3 regions of the Novosphingobium tardum genome follow, and region 2 is predicted to be linked to each of the others. Evidence: predicted binding sites of a transcription regulator. Region 2 holds the regulator's gene; each other region holds the start of a gene.

Region 1 (7,866 bases), on a different contig from region 2:
GACCGGTGACGAGGAACAGTTCGCTGAAGCTTGCCGCGCGGCTGGCGAGCGGGGCGGCCTTCGCCTCGCCGGCCTTGCCCTCTGCACCCGCGGCATCGGCGGGGGGAACCTCGGCAGGGTAGCCACCGAACAGTCCCGCGGCGGGGGGCCGGTGGTCGTTGGTGGTGGACACGCTCATCGCAGGAAACCTTCGGATACGGACTTGGCCGGGTCCGGCGATGCGCGATCTTCTGACAGGTCGGCACCGCCGCGGCGTTGCCCATCTTATGCCACAGGCGCGGTGCCCTAAATTGTAGGAATCCGACAAAATGGCCTGCCGCGTACAGGCGCGGGGCCGCGGCGCGCCGGGGGCGCACCAACGTCGGAACGGTCGCAATCTAGCGGGCGCGGGCGATACGCGCTGTGATCGAGCGCACAGCCAGGGCTCTAAGTTGGCGCGTTCAGGCGGTGCGTTCAGGCCGCGATGGCGCTTGTGGCGCAGGCTTCGGCGGCAAGCCGCGCGATCGCCTCCTCGCTTTCGCGCAAGGGGCGGCGGCCGGCGAGCAGCGTGGCGACCCGCGGTTCCGCGACGAGCGCGGCGATCGCCGCTTCGCGCGCCCCCGTGCGGCGCGGCAGCAGCGGCCCGAACACCGCCTCGACCCACAGGCGCAGGGCCCGGCGTTCGTCGTGGGCGGGCGGGAGGGGCAGGCGGCGCAACGGGGGTCTCCAACGTTCGGTCGGAGACCCCTTTAGCGTTTTCGTGAGACGCTTTTGTGGCACGCCGCACAGCGCGCCATGTTGTCGGCTCAGTCGGTCGTGGGGGCGGTGAGGCCGCGCGCCTTCAGCATCGGCGCGACCGAGGGATCGCGCCCGGTGAAGTTGCGGTACATCACGGCGTAGTCCTGGCTGTGGCCCTGCGAGAGGACCATGTCGCGGAAGCGCTGGCCGTTGGCGCGGGTCAGGCCGCCGTGGTCGGTGAACCACTGGAACGCGTCGTGATCGAGCATCTCGGTCCACAGGTAGGCATAGTACGCGGCGGAATAGCCGTTGGCCCAGATGTGGCGGAAGTAGCTCGTGCGATAGCGCGGCGGAACGTCGTCGACCTTCAGTCCGGTCGCCGCCAGGGCGGCCTTCTCGAAGGCATCGACGTCCTGCTTGGGCGCATCGGCGGGCAGCGCGTGCCACTTCATGTCGAGCAGCGCGGCGGTGACCGTCTCGCCCAGCGCATAGCCCTGGTTGAAGGTCCGCGCCTTCTCGATCTTGGCCATCAGCGCCGCGGGCATCACCTTGCCGGTCTGGTAGTGCTTGGCATAACTGGCGAAAACCTTGGGATCGGTCGCCCAATTCTCGTTGAACTGACTCGGGAACTCCACGAAGTCGCGCGCGGTGTTGGTCCCCGCGATAGACGGGTAGGTCTGGTTCGACAGCATGCCGTGCAGCGCGTGGCCGAACTCGTGGAACATCGTCGTCACGTCGTCGAAGCTGACCAGAGCGGGCTGGCCGGCGGCGGGCTTGGTGAAGTTCTCGACATTGTAGATGACCGGCTTCATGCCGAGCAGCTTGGACTGCTCGACGAAGTTAGACATCCATGCGCCGCCCTGCTTGTTGTCGCGCTTCCAAGGATCGAAGTAGAACAGCGCCAGCTCCGAACCATCCTGGTCGTAGACGGTATAGACCGACACGTCGGGGTGGTAGGTCGGGATGTCGGTGCGCTTCTTGAAGGTCAGGCCGTAAAGCTGGTTGGCGGCATAGAACACGCCGTCCTCCAGCACGCGGGTGATCTCGAAGTACGGCTTGATCTGGCTTTCATCGAGGTCGTACTTGGCCTTGCGGACCTTCTCGGAATAGAAATCCCAGTCATAGGGCTCGACGTCGAACTTGCCGCCGCTCGCGCGGATGGCCTTGTTCAACTCGGCTGCCTCGCGGGTTTGCGCGGCGGCGAGCGCGGGGACCATGCCGTTCATGAACGACAGCGCGGTGGCCGGGTCCTTCGCCATCTGGTCGTACATCGTATAGCTGGCATAGTCGGGGTAGCCGAGGAGCCTGGCCTTCTGCGCGCGCAGCTGCGCCATTTCCTGGATCAGGGCGCGGGTGTCGTTTGCGTCGCCGCGCTCGGAGCGGTTCCAGCTCTTCTCGAACAGCGCCTGGCGGGTGGCCCGGTTCGAAAGGCTCGCCAGCGCGGGCTGCTGCGTGGTGTTCTGCAGCGGCAGAACATACTGGCCGGCAAGCCCGCGGTCGGTGCCGCCCTTGGCCGCGGCGGCGATCTCGGCGGCGGAAAGGCCCGCCAGCGCCGCCTTGTCCTTGACCACCAGCGCGCCGTCCTTGGTCCCCGCGGTCAGCTTCTGCGAGAACTCTGTCGAGAGCGAGGAAAGGCGGGTGTTGATCGCCTTCACCTGCTCCTTGGCGGCAGGATCGAGGTTCGCGCCCGAATGGACGAAACGGTCATAGGCGTTGCCCAGGACCATAGCCTGATCGGGGGTCAGGCCCAGCGTCGCCTGGGCATCGTGCAGCGCCTTCACGCGGGCGAACAGCTTATCGTTGAGATAGATCGAATCGTTGAGCGCGGCGAGCTGCGGCGAGGTGGCCGTATCGATCGCGTCGAGCGAGTCGTTGGTATTGGCGCCCACGACGGCGCTGAACACCGCGTTGGCGCGGTCGAGCATCTGGCCCGACTTTTCCATCGCCACGATCGTGTTCTCGAACGTCGGCGCGGCGGGGTCGTTGGCGATGGCCTCGATCTCGGCGCGCTTGATCGCGATGCCCTGCTCGATCGCGGGCTGGAAGTCGCTGTCCTTGATCTTGGTGAAATCGGGCGCGTGGAACGGCAGCGTGGATTCCTGCGCGAATACGCCGGTGCCGACGGGGATCACGGGATTATATGCGGCAGGGGCCGCATCGGCGGGAGCAGTGGCCATGGCTCCCTTTTCGGCCATCCCGGCACATCCGGCAAGCGCGCCGGCAGCCATCGCGGCAAGCGCCGCGTTCACGAGAAACTTCGCCTGCATTAATGATCTCCTGCAACCCGGCGCTTGCGGACGTTGCCGGCGCCTTATCGATGCTCCGCAATCCCGCGACGGGGGGAGCCTGAAATGCGGTTACTGGAGAAACCAAGTTGAACGCAAGGTGACAAACCGGCCTTCGCGCAGGTTTTTGATCGGGGCCGACAAAACCTATTTCGTGCAGGGCTTGCCCGCATACTGGAAGCCGTGCGGCACCCAGGTCGTGCCGTCCCACCGCCGCACCGGGAAGCAGAAATAGGGGCCGCCGATGGAAATGTCGGGCCAGTTGCCCACCCCGTGACTGGGCAGGAACGTGGGCACGCCCGGGCTGCTGAAGATCAGCTTCCACCCGCCGCCCGGCTGGCGGCTGACAAGCGCGAACCCCGTGGCGACGTTGCCATAACAGTAGTTGCTGCCCTCGGTGATCACCGCCTCGGGCAGCCCGTCGCCGTTACGGTCGGCCACGCTCTCGATCACGCCGGGTTCGTAGCCCGGCCGGCCGGGGTCGCCGCATGCCTTCCACTGCGATCCCACCTTGCGGAACCCAGCGGCGCGAAACGCCGCGGCCTGCTCGGCCGCCGAAAGCGGTCCGGACGGTCCGGGCGGAGGCGGCGGGGCCGGCCGCGCGGCGCCGAGCGCCAGGGCAAGCGCGCCGCCAGCCGCCACCGCGCCGAAGCGTGATGCAAATCCCCTGTTACCCAACCAGCGCATCGCCGATCCCTTCCACAAGGAAGCCCCTGCCATCGACCCGCCGCGCCCTCATCCCGAGACGGCGCCGCAACGCAGGTTCGCGCGAAACGCGGGCGAAGGCAAGCAAGGTGGATCGGCACCGGCGCATGGCGACGTCCGTCAGGTTCCGTCGCTGCGCAGGGTCAGGACCTCGACCCCGCTCCGCGTCACCGCCACCGTATGTTCGAACTGGGCGGAAAGCTTGCGGTCGCGGGTGACGACGGTCCAGCCGTCGGCCTCGGTCGCGACCATCCGGGTGCCCTGGTTGATCATCGGCTCGATGGTGAAGACCATCCCTTCACGCAGGCGCATGCCCGTGCCGCTGCGGCCGAAATTGAGGACCTGCGGCTCCTCGTGCATCTCGCGCCCGATGCCGTGGCCGCAATATTCACGCACGACGGAGTAGCCGTGCTTCTTCGCGTGGCGCTCGATGGCAAAGCCCACGTCGCCCAGCGTCGCGCCGGGGCGGACCTGGCGGATTCCCTGCCACATCGCTTCCTGGGCCACGCGGACCAGCCGCCGCGCCGCGGGCGGGGCGTTGCCGACCACGTAGGTCTTGCTCGAATCCGCGATGAAGCCGTTCTTCTCCAGCGTGATGTCAAGGTTGATGATGTCGCCGTCGCGGATGATTTCCTCCGCGTCGGGCACGCCGTGGCAGACGACATGATTTATCGAGCAGTTGAGCACGTACTTGAAGCCGTACTGCCCCTTGCTGGCGGGGCGGGCGGCGAGATCGACGGTGATGAACCGGTCGACGAGGTCGTTGACCTCCATCGTCGACATGCCGGCCAAATCCTGCGTGTCAAGCATCTCGAACACCCGGGCAAGCAGCTTGCCCGATGCCCGCATCAGGGAGAGTTCGTCAGGAGTCTTGACCATTTCAGGCTGCCGCGACGCGGTTCGTGCAGACCTGTGCGGCGCCGAACTGCTGCCGGACGATCTCGTTGAACGACAGCGTCGGGTTGGCCTCGGCCAGCATCCCGATCTTCATCCAGAATTCGGCCTGGGCATTGATCGAGCGGCACATGACCGAACTCGCCCGACGGGCCTCCTCATGAAGCTCTCCGTCGATCTTCACGATGCCCATGCTTGTCCTCGAAACAGGTGATCCATATACGGTCGATAGACGATCCGTATATCCCGTTCAAGGGGGCGCCCGGCGCGGCGGTTCGCTACCGCGCGCAATACTCGTAGTGACCGGCGTTGCACGCCGCGACCGCGCGGCGCCATTCGGCCATCTGGCGCTGGTAGCGGGCCTCGTCGGCCTCGGCCACCTGCGCGCGCCCGCCGTTTTTGCGATATTCTGCCCAGCCCTGGGCATAGCGGGCGTCGCGGGCGCGGACGCGGGCGAGCTCCTGCTGGTTGAGGCGCTTGATGATCGCCTTGTCGCGCGCCCGCGCCTCGGCGCTGCGCATCGTCGGGTCGCGCGGATCGTCGGCCATGGCGGTGCCCGATACGGTGATGGCGCCCAGCGCGAACGCGCAGGCAAACATTGACCTGATCATGATGGCGTGACCCCCCTTTTTCCTCGCCGCAATCTCGGGCTCGGCTGGTTAAGGCGGGATAAACAGGAGGGTCGCCAGCCATGCGGCTCGTCGCGGGCCGGCCTCGTCCGGGCGCTCGCGCGCGGGGCAGGGGGCCTTGTGGATCGGGCATCGGCACCCATCTGTGGGGCGCGCTTCCCGCGTCCCTTGTCTTCCGCGAACAAATCTGGAACAAACGCGCTTATGCTGAGCCAAATCTCCGTGCGCGGCGCGCGCGAGCACAATCTCAAGGGGATCGACATCGATCTCCCCCGCGACAGCCTGATCGTGATTACCGGCCTGTCCGGCAGCGGCAAGTCGAGCCTCGCGTTCGACACGATCTATGCCGAGGGGCAGCGTCGCTATGTCGAGAGCCTGTCGGCCTATGCCCGCCAGTTCCTCGAGATGATGCAGAAGCCCGACGTCGAGCATATCGACGGGCTCTCTCCCGCGATCTCGATCGAGCAGAAGACCACCAGCCGCAACCCGCGCTCGACCGTCGCCACGGTGACCGAGATCTACGACTACATGCGCCTGCTGTGGGCGCGGGTGGGGGTGCCCTATTCCCCCGCCACCGGCCTGCCGATCGAGGCGCAGACCGTGTCCAACATGGTCGACCGGGTGATGGCCCTGCCCGAGGGCACGCGCGCCTACCTGCTCGCCCCGGTGGTGCGCGGGCGCAAGGGCGAATACCGCAAGGAGCTGGCCGAATGGCAGAAGGCCGGCTTCACCCGGGTGCGCATCGACGGAGAATTCTACGCGATCGAGGACGCCCCCGCGCTCGACAAGAAGTACAAGCACGACATCGAGGTGGTGGTCGACCGGATCGCGGTGCGCGAAGGGATCGAGACCCGCCTTGCCGACAGTTTCGAGCAGGCGCTCAAGCTGGCCGAGGGGCTGGCCTACATCGACCTTGCCGACGGCAACGTGCCGGGGCGCGACGAGGGGGAGAGCGGCCCGAACGCGGCCGGCGGGGCGATGAAGGGCACCGGGCTGCCCGCCAACCGCATCGTCTTCTCCGAAAAGTTCGCCTGCCCCGTCTCGGGCTTCACGCTCGAGGCGATCGAGCCCCGGCTGTTCTCGTTCAACGCGCCGCAGGGCGCCTGCCCGGCGTGCGACGGGCTGGGCGAGAAGCTGCTGTTCGATCCCCAGCTCGTCGTGCCCAACGAGGCGCTGTCGCTGAAGAAGGGCGCGGTCGTGCCCTGGGCCAAGTCCAACCCGCCGTCGCCCTACTACATGCAGGTCCTCGCCAGCCTGGGCGCGGAGTTCGGCTTCAGCCTCGACACCCCGTGGCAGGATCTGCCCGAAAGCGTGCACGAGGCGATCTTGTTCGGGACCAAGGGCCGCGCCATCCCGCTCACCTTCAAGGACGGGCGCAAGTCCTACACCGTCCGCAAGAGCTTCGAAGGGGTGATCGGCAACCTCAACCGCCGCATGCTTCAGACCGAGAGCGCGTGGATGCGCGAGGAGCTGGGCAAGTACCAGACCGCGCAGCCGTGCGAGACCTGCCACGGCGCCCGGCTCAAGCCCGAGGCGTTGAGCGTGAAGGTCGCTGGCGCCGACATCTCGGTGCCGGTGCGCTACTCGGTCAGCGACGCGAAGGCCTGGTTCGCCGGGCTCGAGGCCCAGCTCGGCCCGCAGCAGCAGCAGATCGCCCACGCCATCCTCAAGGAAATCAACGCGCGGCTGGGGTTTCTCGACAATGTCGGGCTCGATTACCTGAACCTCGACCGCACTTCAGGTACGCTCTCGGGGGGCGAAAGCCAGCGCATCCGCCTCGCCAGCCAGATCGGCAGCGGGCTGTCGGGCGTGCTCTACGTCCTCGACGAGCCGAGCATCGGCCTCCACCAGCGCGACAACGACATGCTGCTCGCCACGCTGCGCCGGCTGCGCGACCTCGGCAACACGGTGATCGTGGTCGAGCATGACGAGGACGCGATCCGCACCGCCGACCACATCGTCGATCTCGGCCCCGGCGCCGGGGTCCACGGGGGCGAGATCGTGGCGCAAGGGGCGCTCGCCGACATCCTCGGCGCCGAACACTCGCTCACCGGCCAGTACCTGTCCGGCCGCCGCACGATCGCGGTGCCGGCCAGGCGCCGCAAGGGCAACGGCCACAAGCTGACGATCCACGGCGCACGCGCCAACAACCTGCGCAACGTGACGACGAGCATCCCGCTCGGCACCTTCACCTGCATCACCGGGGTATCGGGCAGCGGCAAGTCCTCGCTTACCATCGACACGCTCCACGCCGGGGCGGCGCGCGCATTGAACGGCGCGCGAGTGATCGCCGGCGCGCACGACAGGATCACCGGCCTCGAATACTGCGACAAGGTGATCGAGATCGACCAGTCGCCGATCGGCCGCACCCCGCGCTCCAACCCGGCGACCTACACCGGCGCCTTCACCCAGATCCGCGACTGGTTCGCCGGCCTGCCCGAAAGCGCGGAGCGCGGGTACAAGCCGGGCCGGTTCAGCTTCAACGTGAAGGGCGGCCGCTGCGAGGTGTGCCAGGGCGACGGGCTGATCAAGATCGAGATGCACTTCCTCCCCGACGTTTACGTCACCTGCGAGGAATGCGGCGGCAAGCGCTACAACCGCGAGACGCTGGAGGTGAAGTTCAAGGGCCACTCGAT
Region 2 (7,866 bases):
CTGATCCGCGATCCGCCCCAGCGCCTCGTCCCGTCCGAGCAGAACAAGTACGTCGAAAATTCCCGGCGATACCGTCTGCCCCGTCAGCGCCGCTCTAAGCGGCTGCGCAAGCTTGCCCAGACCAAGTCCGCGCTGTTCCGCCATCGTCTTCAGAGTGGCTTCCAGCGTTGCGGTTGTCCAGTCATTTTCCCCTGCCAGAACGGCGTGAATCTCGCCCAGCAAAGCCCGCGCTTCGGGCGTCAGCAGTGCCTCTGCCTTGGCGTCCAGAACCAGCGGTCGTGCGGCAAAGAGGAACGCCGCCGCGCGCGCGATTTCCAGCAGATCCTGCGCGCGTGGCTGGAGGTGCGGCATGGCCTGAGCCAGCAGGTCGCCGTGCCTGGCGGGATCAAACCCCGGCGCGATCGCGGCAAGGTGCGGCTGAACAAGGTCTGCCAGCCGCGCCGGGTCGGCCTCGCGGATGTAGTGTGCGTTGAGGCTGAGAAGCTTTTTCATGTCGAAGCGTGAAGGGCTTTTGCCCACGCCCGAAATGTCGAACAGCGCGATCGCTTCCTCGCGGGTGATGGTTTCCTTGTCGCCGTGACCCCAGCCCAGCCGCAGCAGGTAGTTGAAGAGCGCCTCGGGCAGGATGCCCAGCTCGTCGCGATAGGCGTCGACGCCCAGCGCGCCATGCCGCTTGGAAAGCTTGGCGCCGTCTGCGCCGTGGATCAGCGGGATGTGAGCGTAGCGCGGCTCAGCCCATCCCATCGCACGGATGATGCCGAGTTGGCGGAACGCGTTGTTGAGGTGGTCGTCGCCGCGGATGATATGCGTCACCCCCATGTCATGATCGTCGACCACCACTGCGAGCATATAGGTCGGCGTCCCGTCGGAACGGAGAAGGACGAAATCGTCGATCTCGGCGTTGTTCACCGCGACCCTGCCCTGAACCAGGTCCTCGATCACGGTTTCCCCACCGAGCGGGGCCTTGAGCCGGACCACGAACGGGGAGCCGCTGGGCGCTTCGCTCGGGTCGCGATCGCGCCATTCGCTGACGATGCGGAAGGGGCGACGCTCGGCCTGCGCCGCGGCGCGCCGCTCGGCCAGTTCTTCGGGCGTCAGGTAGCAGCGGTAGGCCGCGCCAGACGCGAGCAGTTCGTTGGCGACCTCGGCATGACGGGCCTCGGCCTGGGACTGGTACTGCGCCTCACCATCCCAATCGAGCCCGAGCCACTTCATTCCATCGAGGATCACGCCGATGGCCGCTTCGGTAGAGCGCGCGCGATCAGTGTCTTCGATGCGCAACAGGGCCTTGCCGCCGTGATGCCGGGCGAACAACCACGAAAAGAGGCCGGTCCGGGCGTTCCCGATGTGCAGGAACCCGGTCGGCGAAGGCGCGAAGCGGGTCACGACTGTGGACCCGCTGGGGGCAGCGCTTCCCGTCCCTGCAGTCGTCTCCGCCGTTCCGCTTGCCATCGCGCGATGGTTCCTTTCTCTTAAGGCGATGGCCACCGACGCCGCCGCCCTTCCTTCAAAGCCGGCCCCGTGGCCAGACGATGCTGCGCGGCCTTGGCGCGGATGGCGCGGGTTGTCCAGATTGGCCGCTATCGGATTGGCCCGAGCGGATGATTTTCTCGACGGCCGCCCGTTCGAAAGGGGGCTGTGGCTTCCGGTCGCATTTGCCTGCGGGATCGCCGCATGGTTCAGGCTCGATGGCCCGTGGCAGTGGGCGGCGCTGCTGCTCGCCTGCGGTGGTGTTGCGCTTGGGACGGCCGCGCTCCTGCCGCGAGAGGGTGGCACACCGCACCTGCGCACTGCGATACTGGCGCTGTCGCTAATGGTCGCGGCCGGCTGCGCGACCGTGTGGGTGAAGTCGGAACTGTTCGGCGAACCGCCGATCGCCCGGCCACTCGTCGTCGATTTGACCGGTCGCATCGTCGATCGCGAGATGCGGGGCGCCGAGGGCCGTGTCCGCGTGCTGCTCGACGCCCGCTGGGCAGGCGGCGAGGGCGCTCGACGTGTCCGGGTGAACCTGCCGCTGAAGTTCGATGCGCCGGAGTTGACCGAAGGAGCCGTCGTACGGCTGCGTGCACGGCTGATGCCGCCGGCGCCCCCGGATGCTGCCGGGGGCGTACGATTTCGCCAGGACCGCATGGTTCGGCGGAATTGCCGCAACGGGCAGCGCGCTGGGGCACGCGACGGTCGTATCGCCGGCCCACGGTGGAGGTGCGGTCCGCCAGGCCCAGCATGCGCTCTCCGATCACGTCCGCTCACGGCTCGACGGCTCTCCTGGGGCCATCGCCGCGGCCTTCGCCAGCGGCGACCGGGGTGCCATTGCCGCCGACGACGACCAGGCGATGCGCGACGCGGGCCTGACGCACCTGCTTTCGATCAGCGGCCTCCACGTCAGCGCGGTCGTCGCCGCCACCTACTTGCTTGCGATGAGCATACTCGCGCTCTGGCCCTGGCTAGCCCTGCGAGTGCGCCTGCCGCTTGTGGCCGCCGCCGCGGGCGCACTCGCCGGCATCGCCTATACGATCCTGACCGGCGCTGAGGTACCGACGGTGCGGTCATGCATCGGTGCGGTCCTCTTCCTTGTCGCTCTCGCACTCGGCCGCGATCCGCTGAGCTTGCGGATGGTTGCGGTCGGGGCGCTGTTCGTGATGGTCTTCTGGCCCGAGGCGGTCGTCGGCCCCAGCTTTCAGATGAGCTTCGGTGCGGTCATTGCGATCGTGGCGCTTCATGGTGCCGAACCGGTCAGGCGGTTCCTTGCGCTGAGGGAGGAAACCTGGGTCGCGCGCTTGATTCGCCAGTTGGCCATGCTGCTGTCCACGGGCGTAGTGATCGAACTCGCCCTGCTGCCGATCGGGCTGTTCCATTTTCATCGCGCGGGCGTCTACGGCGCGCTCGCCAATGTGATCGCCATTCCGCTGACGACTTTCGGCAGCATGCCGCTGATTGCCCTAGGCCTGCTTCTCGATTCGATCGGAGCGGGGGCGCCGGCCTGGTGGCTCGCCGGAAAGTCGCTCGAGGGACTGCTCGCACTGGCGCACTGGACAGCAGCGCAGCCCGGCGCGGTTCGCTTCATGCCCGCCATGGGTAACGGCACCTTTGCGCTGTTCCTGGCGGGATCCCTGTGGCTGGCGCTGTGGACGGGGCGGGTGCGGCTGCTTGGATTCGCTCCGATCGCCGTCGCTTCCGTTGCCCTGGCGGCGGTGCCGACGCCCGACCTCCTGATTTCGGGCGATGGCCGCAATGTCGGCATAACCGTCGGGCATGATCGGCTGGTCGTCTTACGCGAGGGCAGGAGCACCTTCGCCAGCGACTCCCTGCGGGAGCTTGCCGGGCTGGACGGGGACACCGTCGTTATCGACGATTGGCCCGGCGCGCGCTGCACGCCCGATTTCTGTTCCATCGTGCTGGAACGCGGCAGCGCGGGGCACGTGATCCTCGTGGGAAGAGGGCGCGATCGCGTGGACGAAATGGCGCTCGCCGCCGCCTGCGAGCGCTCGGACATCGTCGTCAGCGAGCGCTGGCTACCGCGCAGTTGCAGGCCGCGCATGCTCAAGGCCGATCGGACCTTGCTGACGCGGACAGGCGGTCTGTCAGTCGACCTCGAAAGCAGGTCGGTGCGCACGGTGAGCGAGGACCAGGGCCATCACGGCTGGTACCGGCGGGAAGAGCTGCGACCGCGTTACCGGCGCGGCGGCGCCCCCGCAGTCATCCCCACGGCTGCAACCTGAGCGTCAGTCCCGCCGGGCGGAAACTCTTGGGGACGATCAATGATAGCGGCGCAGCAGTCCTGCGAGCTTGCCCTGAACCTCGACCTCGCCGGGCCGGTAGATCTGCGGCTCGTATGCGGCGTTGGCGGGATCCAGACGCACCATGCCGTCCTCGCGGCGGAGGTACTTGAGCGTGGCTTCCTCGCCGCGCACCAGCGCCACCACGATCTCGCCGTCGCGTGCCGTGTTCGTACGCCGGACAAGCGCGAAATCGCCATCGAGAATGCCAGCTTCGACCATCGAATCTCCGGAGACCTCGAGCGCGTAATGCTCGCCCGCACCAAGCAGGGCGGCGGGAACGGGGAGTGTCGACTGACCTTCGAGCGCCTCGATCGGCATGCCCGCGGCAATTCGGCCATGAAGTGGAAGCTCGATCACGTCGTTGGCCGGTGTTCGCGTCATCGGCGCCTGCGGTCGCAGCGGGGTAACGTTTTCAGCAAGCACGGGAGCAGGGCGCGCAGGCTTTGCCACCGCACCCTCGGGCTGGCGGATGACTTCGAGCGCGCGGGCGCGGTTAGGCAGACGGCGGATGAACCCGCGTTCCTCCAGCGCCGAAATGAGGCGGTGAACGCCGGATTTGGACTTGAGGTCGAGCGCCTCCTTCATCTCCTCGAACGAGGGGGAAATGCCGCTTTCCTCCAGCCGGTTCTGGATAAAGCTGATCAGCTCATGCTGCTTGCGGGTAAGCATGGCCCAAATCCTTTGCCTGAAAGTTCGACGAAACGCGAACGGACGCGGAACAATTAGGCAACGTTGGTTAATCAGTCAAGCGATTGCGCCATTTTCGAGCAGATGGATAAAAACGGTGTCCCCGGGCTCTACCGACGCGTCGCCGGGCTCGCGCACAATAAGGGCATTGGCCGCTGCCAGCGCTGCAAGCGCGCCGCTGTCCTGGGTTCTGACTGGCGCCACGGTGTTACCGTCCCATTTTGCTCGCAGGTATTCGGCGCGTACCCCCGCCTTCGGCAGCGGCGATTCAAGCCGCGCGGGAATGACACGGGGCGAGGGATCGAGCGCGCCAAGCACATGGCGAACCAGCGGCAGGAGAAAAAGGTAGGCGGTCACGTAGGCCGAGGCTGGGTTTCCGGGAAGGCCGAGGATGACCTGCTTGCCCTGCGTCGCCACGAGCAGGGGCTTGCCGGGCTTGACCGCAACGCGCCAGAAATCGAGCTTCGCGCCGACGTTCTCGAGCGCTGGCCGCACAAGGTCGTGCTCGCCCACGGATGCTCCGCCACTCGTGACGATGATGTCGGCGCTCGACGCGGCTCCGATTGCATTCGCGAGCGCATCGATACTGTCGGGCAGAGGTCCGACCCGCTCGACTTCGCACGGGAGCGGGGCAAGCATTGCGGCAAGCATCGGCCCATTGGACGCGTAGATCTGGCCTCGTTCGGGTTCGCATCCCGCCGCGCAGAGCTCGTCGCCACTGTCGATCAGAACGATCCGGGGCGGACGGCGCACGGGAAGATGGGTGTGCCCGGCAGAGAGGGCGAGCGCGATCTGGGCGGGGCCAATCCTTGTCCCCGGCTCCAGGACCGTGTCGCCAATGGCGAAGTCGGACCCTGCCTGCCGAACGTACCGTGTCCGCGGGCTTGGCGGCGAGCCGGACAATTCCACCCGATCGCCGGAGCAGTCGCAATCTTCCTTGATCACGACTGCGTCAGCGCCCTGTGGAAGCAGCGCGCCGGTTGAAATGCGTGCCGCCTCTCCGCTGCCGAGCGGCCGGTCGAGTGGGCGGCCCGCAGCGCTTTCCCCGACGAGCCGCCAAGGTCCTTCGATTTCCGCGGCCCTCACGGCGAACCCATCCATCGACGACGTGTCGCCTTCGGGACGCGTGACCCGGCTTTTGAGATGGTGAGTGAGAAAGTATCCGCTTGCCTCTGCGGTAGCGAGATTTTCCGGCGGCAGCGGGGCCGCGAGGGAAAGCAGCCGCGCCCTGGCTTCGGCGACCGGGAGCAGGGTGTTCAAGCCGGATCCCGCAACGGCGCGACCCAATCGCCGGACTTCCCGCCTCGCTTCTCCAGGAGGCGAACGTCGCCGATCACCATCGCCTTGTCGAGCGCCTTGGCCATGTCGTAGATCGTCAACAGCGCAACAGACACTGCCGTCATCGCTTCCATCTCGACCCCCGTTCGCCCGCTGAGCGAGGCTTCCGCGGTTACGTCGATCCCATCCCCGGCAAACGCGAAGTTCACTGCGACCGAGTCGAGTGCGAGTGGGTGGCAGAGCGGGATGAGGTCGGCGGTCCTTTTCGCGGCCATGATGCCGGCAATACGGGCTGCGGCGAGGACATCGCCCTTCGGCATATCGCCCGAGCGTATGGCGTGCAGGGCCGCAGCGTTCATCGTGATCCGGCCGCCAGCGCGCGCTGTCCTGCGCGTTTCTCCCTTGCCGCCCACGTCGACCATTCTCGCGTGTCCGTCAGCGTCGAGGTGCGTGAGTTCAGCCATTGATCAGCGATTTGGTCGCAGCAGTCACGTCTGCCTGACGCATCAGGCTTTCCCCGACGAGAAAGGACCGAACGCCGCTTTTCGCGAGGCGCTGGAGGTCGGCATGCGTCGAAATGCCGCTCTCACCGACCAGATGCGCACCCTTGGGCGCAAGCGGAGCAAGCCGCGCCGTCGTCGCAAGATCGGTGCGAAAGCTGCGCAGATCCCGGTTGTTAATGCCGATCAGCCGCGATTTGAGGCGGCTGGCCCGTTCCAGCTCGGCTTCGTCGTGGACCTCGACGAGAACATCCATCTTCCACCGGCGAGCGGCGTCCTCGATCTCGGCCATCGCACTGTCTTCCAGCGCGGCGACGATGATGAGGATCGCGTCGGCGCCGATGGCGCGCGATTCAAGGACCTGCCACGGATCGACCATGAAATCCTTGCGCAATATCGGAAGCGAGACGGCATGCCGCGCGGCGATCAGATAATCTTCGTGCCCCTGAAAATACGGCGCGTCGGTGAGGACTGACAGGCAGGCTGCACCGCCCAGCGCGTAATCGTGCGCGTGACGCTCCGGATGAAAATCTTCGCGGATCAACCCCTTGGAGGGGGAAGCTTTCTTGATTTCGGCAATAAGACCGAAGCCGTCGCGTGCAGCGCGGCCGAGCGCGTCGGCAAAGCCCCGTGGACGAATTTGGGCCTGTGCCAGCGTTTCCAGTTCGCGCAAAGGTTCGCGCCGCTTGCGGGCGGCGACCTCAAGGCGCTTCGACGCGACGATCTCGGCAAGTTTGTCGGTCATCCGGCTTGCGATACTGCCCTAGTTGACCGTGGCAATCCAGCAATCGAGCAAGGCTTTCGCGAGCCCCTTGTCGATTGCCTCGGCCGCTTCCTCGACGCCTTCCTCCCAGCCCGAAACTTCGCCGGCGATCTGCAGGGCCGCAGCCGCATTGAACAGTACCGCATCGCGATAAGGCCCGGGCGTACCAAGCAGCAGGGCGCGCAGCGCCGCGGCGTTGTGAACCGCATCGCCGCCGCGGATCGCTTCGACCGGGGCATGCGCCAGCCCGGCCTGCGCCGCATCGACCCGATGCATCTCGAAATCGTTACCCAGGACCTCGGCGATCTCGTTGCCGCCGGCGAGGCTCAATTCGTCGAGGCCTTCGTCTCCCGAAACGATCATCGAGCGGCCGGTGCCCAAGCGGGCGAGCGCCCCCGCATAGATCGGGACATAAGCGGGGCGGGCGATGCCGATCAGTTGCTTTCCCACGCGCGCAGGGTTGGCGAGCGGGCCCATCAGATTGAAGATCGTGCGCTGCCCGATGGCCTTGCGGATAGGTTGAATACGCCGCATCGCCGGATGGTGGTTGGAGGCGAAAAGGAAGCAAATTCCTATTTCTCCCAACGTTTTATCGGCTGTTCTTCCGGCTTTTTCCATGTCGAGGCCCAACACCTCCAGCGTATCGGCCGCACCCGCCTTAGACGATGCGGCACGATTGCCATGCTTGGCCACCGGAACCCCGCACGCCGCGACGACAAGCGATACCGCGGTCGACACGTTCAAGGTGTGGTGGCCGTCGCCGCCCGTGCCGCAGACGTCGATCGCATTCGGGGGCGCGTCGATCGGCAACATGCGGGCGCGCAGCGCCCGGGCAGCTCCGGCTATCTCGTCAGCCGTT
Region 3 (7,866 bases), 220 kb from region 2:
CGGGGAAGTGGCTTCCAGTCGCTCGAGGCGGTTGGCAACGTGCTCGACGACCTGCGTCGCCGCGGCCCGGGCTATACCGGCGAGCATCCGTGGCCAGCCCATCTCCTGCCGATCGCCGACACCACCGGGCCGGTCTCGTACAACCTCGACACGGGCGAGATCGTGGCGTTCAACGACTACTATTTCGACGACGGCCAGACGGTGGAGGAAGCCTTCACCGTGCTTCACCCCTCGCTCGCCGCGTGGCTGGAGGAGTGGGTGGCAAGCTGAATCGAAGCCAACAACGGCTTTTACAATCGCCGGCCAGCCCCTACATGCCGGGACACAATGGCCCGACCCGCACACGCCGCATTCGACAAGCAGAAGACCGTCGCCGAGAACCGGCGCGCGCGGTACGAATACTTCATCGAGGAAGTGTTCGAAGCGGGCATCGCGCTGACCGGAACCGAAGTGAAAAGCCTGCGCTTCGGCGAGGGCTCGATCGCCGAATCCTATGCCGAGGTGAAGGGCGGCGAGGTTTGGCTGGTCAACGCCAACGTGCCCGAGTTCAGCCACGGCAACCGCTACAACCACGAGCCCAAGCGGCCGCGCAAGCTGCTGCTGAAAGAGCGCGAGATCAGCCGGCTGCATGGCGCGGTCGAGCGCAAGGGCATGACCCTCGTTCCGCTTTCGGTCTATTTCAACGGCCGGGGCCGCGCGAAAGTCGAGCTGGCGCTGGCCAAGGGCAAGAACTCGGCCGACAAGCGCCAGACGATCAAGGACCGCGACTGGCAGCGCGACAAGGCGCGCATCCTGCGGGACAACCGCTGATGCGGCGCCGATGAGCACGATCCTCACGCGCCTTTCGGGCTGGGCCCAGCGCTCGATGCCGACGCGCGAGCAGATGGAAGAGAGCCGCTGGATCCGGCCCTTTGCCGGCCGCGTGCTGCGTTCCGAACTGTGGCGCTTTACCCGCCGCTCGGTTCCTCGAGGGGTCGCGCTGGGAATGCTGGTGGGGATCATCATCCCCTTCGCGCAGATCCTGTTCGCCGCACTGCTGAGCCTGTCGGTGCGCGCGAACGTGCCCGTTGCGGCACTGACGACCTTCATCACCAACCCGTTCACCACGCCGTTCATCTGGGTGATTGCCTACAAGGTCGGCGCGTTCATCCTGAAGGTCGATGCGATGACCGTGATTGCCCCGGTCAACCAGGCGATCGAGCATTCCGACTTCGACCAGACGCTGCAATGGCTCACCGGCGCCACGCTGGTGACCGCCTTCGGGCTCGTGATCGTCGCCGTGGTGGCCGCGGCCGTCAGTTACCTCGCCACCAGTTTCAGCTGGCGCTGGTGGATCGCGCACAAACGGCGCACCCGGCTGGCCCGGGTGCGCGAGCGTGAGCGCGCCGCCCGTGATTGAGCGCAAGCCCCGCGATACGGCGCTTTCCGCGCGCCTCGGCCGCCTGATCCCGCAGCGCGAGCATATCGAAAACAGCCGCTGGCTAAGACCCTTCGCCGGCAGCGTCCTGCGCTCGGACCTGTGGCGCTTCACCCGCCGTTCGGTCCCGCGCGGGGTGGCGCTGGGCCTGTTCATCGGAGTCATCATCCCGATGGCTCATTTCATCGTCGCCGCCCTTCTCGCCGTCTTTGTGCGCGCCAACGTTCCGGCCGCGCTGGTGGCGACCTTCGTCGGCAACCCGGTGACCGTACTCGCACTGTGGGCGCTGGCCTACAAGGTCGGCGAACTCATGCTCCACGCCGATGCGATGACCGCGATCGCGCCGGTCGCGCGCACGATGCAGCAGACGCAGACCGACGTCCTGCTTCAGCGGATCACCGGCGCGGGCCTCGATACCGCGCTGGGCCTGCTGGTGATCGCCTCGCTGACTGCCAGCGTGGGATTCCTGCTTACCGGCTGGGTCTGGCGCTGGTGGGTCGCGCGCAAGCGCGCGGCGCGGCTGGCCCTGGCGCTTGAGCGCCGCGCGCTGCGCGCACAGGCGGGGCCGCACCCGCTGCCATGACCGAAGTTGCTACCCTGATGGCGGAGCAGGACGCCCAGCGCACTCAGCCGACCGACTTGCTGATCCTGGCGGCCGCGCTCGTCGCCAGCGCCGTCCTCGTCTGGCTCGCCTCGGGAGAACCGCTGGTCGCCGCCGGTTATGGAGCCGGCGTGCTCGCCTTCGCCGCCCTTGGCCGGATCCTTCTGCGGCCGCGATCCGTTGGCGGCACCGCCGAGTTCGCTCAGCCCGACTGGTCGGTCACCAACGCCGCGATCGACCGGCCCGATGCCGCGGTCGCGATAACCGACCGCGCCGGGCGGCTGGTCTGCGCCAACCGGTTGTTCGAAGAGTGGTTCGGCATGAGCTCGGCCCCGCCGCGGCTTCCGCTCGACGACGCCGCGGTGGAGCGGCTCGACCGCGCCGCGCGGGCCGCCTGGCGCGATGGCGAAGCCAGCGCAGACGGCCTCGAAGGCGCGGGCCGCCGCTGGACCGCGCACGCCAGGCGCAGCGGCCGGGGCGAGGATTACCTCGCCTGGACGATCGAGCCGGTGGAAAGCACCGACATCGTCGCCGACGCCGCGCGCGCCGTGGCGGGCAAGGCCGGCCTTGCACTGGGCCAGGCCGGGATCTGCGCCGCGGTCGTCTCGCCCGACGGCGCGATCCTGAGCGCCAATCCCGGCTTCGCGTTGGCCGCGACCGGCGAGGCGCAGGCAACGGTCGTCGGCACGGACTTCGTCAGCTACCTGCGCTCCGACGAGCAGGACCGCATCTACTTCGCGCGCGAGGGGCGCAAGGGCGCGCCGCAGCGGCTGATCCACCTGCCGGTGGCCGATCCCGAAAGCCGGACCGACGCCGATCCCGCGCTCACGCCTTCGCTGATGCTGCTGATCGAGAGCGGCACCGGGGCGGGCGAGGGACGCGCCGGGATACCGCAGATCGAGGCACTGCTCGCGCGGTTGCCGCTGGGCCTGGCGATGTGCGACCGCGACGGCCGCTTCCTGTTCGCGAACGAAGCATTTCTGCGTGCCGCGGGTCACGACGGCACCGTAGCGCCGCCCTATCCTTCGGACCTCGTCATTCGCGATGACAAGGGCGCGCTCGCCGACGCGGTGCGCCGCATTGCCCAAGGCGCACCCACAGCGGGCGACGTCGCCGTGCGTCTGCGCTCCGCGCCCGAGGACCCGGTGTCGCTCAGCGTGGCGGGTGTGCGGGGGCTGGGTGAGGGCGCGGTGCTGCTCAGCCTCAAGGATTCGAGCGAGGAGGCGCGGCTCAAGCGCCAGATCGCGCAGGCGACTAAGATGCAGGCGGTGGGCCAGCTCGCAGGCGGTGTCGCGCACGATTTCAACAACGTGCTGACCGCGATCATCGGCTATTGCGACCTTATGCTGCTGCGCCATTCGCCCGGCGACAGCGACTATGACGACATCGTCCAGATCAAGGCCAACTCGAACCGCGCGGCCAGCCTCACCCGCCAGCTTCTGGCCTTCTCGCGCCAGCAGACGCTGCGCCCGCAGGTTCTCCAGCTCCCCGACCTCGTCTCCGAGGTGTCGCAACTGCTGAAGCGGCTGATTGGCGAGAAGATCAAGCTGGTGGTCAGCCACGATCGCGACCTCGGGCCGATCCGCGCCGATCCGACGCAGATCGAGAACGTGATCATCAACCTCGCCGTCAACGCGCGCGACGCGATGCAGGGCAAGTCCGGCGAGGCGAGCGGCACGCTCCGGCTCGCAACCCGCAGGATCACGCCCGCCGATGTCCGCGCGCTGAAGAGCGAGATCCTCCCGGCGGGCAACTATACCGCGCTGGTGATCGAGGATACCGGCAGCGGCATCCCGCCCGAGAACCTCGGCAAGATCTTCGAGCCGTTCTTCACCACCAAGGAGCTGGGCAAGGGTACGGGGCTGGGCCTGTCGACCGTCTATGGGATCGTCAAGCAGTCGGGCGGCTTCATCTTCGCCGACAGCGAGGTGGGCAAGGGGACGCGCTTTACCGTTTACCTGCCGGTCTATTCGGGCACCGAGGTCGCGGCACCGCCAGTGGCGGCGCCGGCCCAGGCGCAACAAACCTGGAGCGGGGGCGGGCGGGTCCTGCTGGTCGAGGACGAGGACACCGTCCGCGCCGTGGCCGAACGCGCGCTGGTGCGGCAGGGCTATGTCGTCACCACCGCCGGCGATGGCGAGGCGGGGCTGGAGGCGATCGTCTCCGGCGGCACCTTCGACCTCGTGCTGAGCGACGTCGTGATGCCCACGATGGACGGTCCCACGATGGCCCGCGCCATTCGCGAGCGGCTGCCTTCGATCCCCGTGCTGTTCATGTCGGGCTATGCCGAGGAACAGCTTCGCCGCGAGATCGACCTGCCCAACATGCATTTCCTGCCCAAGCCGTTCAGTGTCGCCCAGATCGGAGAGGCGGTGGAACGCGTGCTGAAGGGCCAGTCTCTCTAGGCTGCGCCGCAATCGCGCAATTCCCAGCGCGCGGGCACGGACGAAAAAATTTCGTTCCACTCTTGTTCCATGAGAACAAACGCGATACACGCTGCCCAGGTTGACGGCGAGGCCCGCCGCTCTCTAAGCGAAGGAGGCACCTGCGAAATGGCTGCGAATCTCAAGATCGTACAGGAAGGCAAGGACTCCATGGATCGTCAGAAGGCGCTGGAAGCGGCGCTGGCGCAGATCGATCGCGCGTTCGGCAAGGGCAGCGCGATGAAGCTCGGCTCGAAAGAGGCGATGCAGGTCGAGGCGGTGTCCACCGGATCGCTCGGTCTGGATATCGCGCTGGGGGTTGGCGGCCTTCCCCGCGGCCGGGTCATCGAAATCTACGGACCCGAAAGCTCGGGCAAGACCACGCTGGCGCTGCACTGTATCGCCGAGGCGCAGAAGACCGGCGGCACCGCTGCCTTCGTCGACGCCGAGCATGCGCTCGACCCGGTCTATGCCAAGAAGCTGGGCGTCGACATCGACGAACTGATCGTGTCGCAGCCCGATACCGGCGAACAGGCGCTCGAGATCGTCGACACGCTGGTCCGTTCCAACGCGATCGACGTGCTGGTGATCGACTCGGTCGCCGCGCTCGTTCCCCGGGCCGAGATCGAGGGCGAGATGGGCGACAGCCATGTCGGCCTTCAGGCCCGCCTGATGTCGCAATCGCTGCGCAAGCTCACCGGCTCGATCAGCCGTTCGCGCTGCACCGTGATCTTCATCAACCAGCTGCGGATGAAGATCGGCGTGATGTACGGCAATCCCGAGACGACGACCGGAGGCAATGCGCTCAAGTTCTATGCCTCGGTCCGCCTCGACATCCGCCGCACCGGCCAGATCAAGGATCGCGACGAGATCGTCGGCAACGCGACCCGCGTGAAGGTGGTGAAGAACAAGGTGGCCCCGCCGTTCAAGCAGGTCGAATTCGACATCATGTACGGCCAGGGCATTTCCAAGATCGGTGAGATCCTCGACCTCGGCGTCAAGGCCGGCCTGGTCGAGAAGTCGGGCGCCTGGTTCAGCTACGATTCGGTGCGGATCGGGCAGGGCCGTGAAAACGCCAAGCAGTTCCTCAAGGACAATCCCGAGATGTGCAACCGGCTGGAAGCTGCGATCCGCAGCCACACCGACCGCGTTGCCGAGGAAATGATGACCGGTCCCGAGGCGGACGACGACATCTGATCCTCACCGCAGCGCGTCCCTCCGCGCCGCATAACAACAGACCGGCGTGCTTCCCCGGAAGGAAGCACGCCGGTTCGTCGTTTTGCGCGGGTTGAGGCCAATCCCTGCGCGCCTATTGCGCCGGACGTTGGCCGTTCTGCCGCGCGGCAGCAGCAAACAAGGCCGCCGATCCCAGCCACAGGGCCGCATAGCAAAGGGTGAGGATGCTCACGTCGCGCGACCAGGCCGGGCCGCCGGCGCCCATGTTGCCCGCCAGCGCCACGATCCCCACCACGACTTGAGCGATTGCGGTGGCGGCCAGCGCCCGGCTCATGCCCCGGGCGCGGAAGTGGGCGATTACGGTGCCGCCGCACAAGACCGCGAGTACGCCCGCGAACATCAAGTTGGCGGGATTTGCCTCGCTGCCAATGATCCCAACCGCAATGTTCATCCATACCAGCATGAACGCGGTCGCCATCGCCAGCGCTGCCCCGGTGCGGTACGCCATGTTCCCGGTGCGACCGGCGAGGAACTCGTACGCCAGGCCCGTCCCTGTCAGCATCGCGCCGAAGACGGTGAAGTCGGCCGCGTCCCAGTTGACGCCCTCAGCGCCGAGCCAAATCGCCACCGCGGGCAGGGCCAGCAACGCTGCAGCCGCGCTCCATCTCGCCACGAGCCATGAATTCGTGCGCAGCGCCTTCGCCATTGCTGACATTCGTTCTCTGCCCGCTCCCAGGAGGCAGCCGCTCGCGAAATCGAGCGCGGCTGCCGGCTCGGCGATGGTGTCGAATTCCGCCGCCATTGCGTCGGCCCACGTCCGGCGCGCGGTGGGCATGATCCACCGCGATGCAACCATCAGAGAGTGGGCGAGGAAGCTTGGCGCGCTCATGCCGGCAGCACTCCGCCCAGCGCCGGGCCTCGCGTGGGGGCCCGATCCGCAGACGCGCGCGCCAGGTTCAATCCCTCTTTTGTCAGCCGGTATGCGTGACGCGGTGCGCGCGCGGGGGGCACCGGCGGCTGCCACTCCGCTTCGACGAGCCCGCGATCGGCCAGACGCATCAGCAGTGGATACAACGTGCCCGACTTGAGCGCGGTGCGCTGCATCAGGTCGTAGCCGTGGCTCCATGCAGCCGGCCGTTCAAGCAGCGCGGCCAGGACGGCGCGGGTCTGGCGGGAGAGGCGGAGCGGTGCGTCCATCCCCTTACTCTACATATGTAGACTAACCCGTCAAGCGCTGCCTCTCACCCGGAAAGCTCGGCCGCGCGGGCCTTCACCACGTCGTCCGCCTGCTTGCCCGACAGCTCGGCGAGATGATCGAAGCTGGCGCTGAAACTTGCCAAGCCCTGGCTCAACGAGCGGAGTTCCGCATCCAGTCCATGCAGTCCCGCCTCGGGTAGCATCGCTTCGATCCGTTCCCACCGCGCCCAATCGGGGTGCGGTCCCAGGCCGAGGATCTGGCCGCGCCGGCTCGACAGGAGCGATCCGGCCTTGGAGCCGGTCCCTGCCGGAGTGTCGATCACGACGCGGCAGATCGGCTCGAGCAGATAGGGCGCGCATTTGGCCAGTCCCTCGTTCATCGCCATGCGTCCGGCGATGCGGAAGGCCAGTTCGGAGCTGTCGACCGCGTGGAACGACCCGTCGATCAGCGTGACGGTCACGTCGACCACCGGGAAGCCCAGCGGTCCGCGCTCCATCGCTTCGCGCACACCGGCCTCGACCGCCGGGATCCACTGCTTGGGAACCACGCCGCCGCTGATCCGGTCCTCGAAGGTGAAGCCCGATCCGGGCGGTAGAGGCGCGATCTCGATCACCGCGTCGCCATACTGGCCGTGCCCGCCCGACTGCTTCTTGTGGCGGCCACGCTGGGTCGTGCCTTTGCGGATCGATTCGCGATAGGCGATCCGCGGTGGCCGGGTCTCTACCGCAACGCCATAGCGCCGCTGCAACTTGGCCAGGACGACTTGCAGGTGCTCGTCGTTGATCCCGCGCAGCAGCGTCTCGTGGCTGGTGTCGTCCTGCGACCATTCGAGCGCCGGGTCTTCCTCGCACAGCCGATGGAGCGCGGTGGACAGCTTCACGTCGTCCTTGCGGTCGCGCGTCGCGATCGCGAGCGCCGCGTTGCGCGCCGGGTAGGTGACCAGCGGTTCGTCCCGTGCGTCGCCAGCGCGCGAGCCGAGCATCATCCCGCAGCGCGCGTTGTCGATCTTGGCCACCGCCACCACATCGCCCTGGCGCGCTTCGCCCTGCTT

What was found. The regulator LexA, encoded in region 2, represses DNA repair genes until DNA is damaged. The targets are predictions, from matches to a motif close to GTTCCNCNCTTGTTCT.
Region 1: a site for LexA is predicted at 5,409-5,424, ahead of uvrA (excinuclease ABC subunit UvrA). Genes of this name have one in related genera too.
Region 3: a site for LexA is predicted at 4,477-4,492, ahead of recA (recombinase RecA). Genes of this name have one in related genera too.

What each region holds. Positions count from the first base shown of each region.
Region 1 is NZ_JBHSDR010000008.1:257,693-265,558, reverse strand. It holds gene ACFO0A_RS15155 (hypothetical protein) at 1-178, opposite strand, end outside; gene ACFO0A_RS15150 (hypothetical protein) at 454-696, opposite strand; gene ACFO0A_RS15145 (M3 family metallopeptidase) at 786-2,984, opposite strand; gene ACFO0A_RS15140 (hypothetical protein) at 3,150-3,722, opposite strand; gene map (type I methionyl aminopeptidase) at 3,828-4,586, opposite strand; gene ACFO0A_RS15130 (ParD-like family protein) at 4,588-4,794, opposite strand; gene ACFO0A_RS15125 (hypothetical protein) at 4,880-5,212, opposite strand; gene uvrA (excinuclease ABC subunit UvrA) at 5,435-7,866, shown strand, end outside.
Region 2 is NZ_JBHSDR010000006.1:533,711-541,576, reverse strand. It holds gene gltX (glutamate--tRNA ligase) at 1-1,452, opposite strand, end outside; partial or broken gene ACFO0A_RS10560 (hypothetical protein) at 1,346-2,062, shown strand; gene ACFO0A_RS10555 (ComEC/Rec2 family competence protein) at 2,094-3,719, shown strand; gene lexA (transcriptional repressor LexA) at 3,756-4,448, opposite strand; gene ACFO0A_RS10545 (molybdopterin molybdotransferase MoeA) at 4,524-5,726, opposite strand; gene moaC (cyclic pyranopterin monophosphate synthase MoaC) at 5,723-6,208, opposite strand; gene trpC (indole-3-glycerol phosphate synthase TrpC) at 6,201-6,989, opposite strand; gene trpD (anthranilate phosphoribosyltransferase) at 7,008-7,866, opposite strand, start outside.
Region 3 is NZ_JBHSDR010000006.1:755,535-763,400, reverse strand. It holds gene ACFO0A_RS11615 (SMI1/KNR4 family protein) at 1-270, shown strand, start outside; gene smpB (SsrA-binding protein SmpB) at 328-810, shown strand; gene ACFO0A_RS11605 (DUF2062 domain-containing protein) at 821-1,399, shown strand; gene ACFO0A_RS11600 (DUF2062 domain-containing protein) at 1,377-2,000, shown strand; gene ACFO0A_RS11595 (hybrid sensor histidine kinase/response regulator) at 1,997-4,423, shown strand; gene recA (recombinase RecA) at 4,571-5,638, shown strand; gene ACFO0A_RS11585 (hypothetical protein) at 5,751-6,506, opposite strand; gene ACFO0A_RS11580 (PadR family transcriptional regulator) at 6,503-6,814, opposite strand; gene ACFO0A_RS11575 (elongation factor G) at 6,859-7,866, opposite strand, start outside.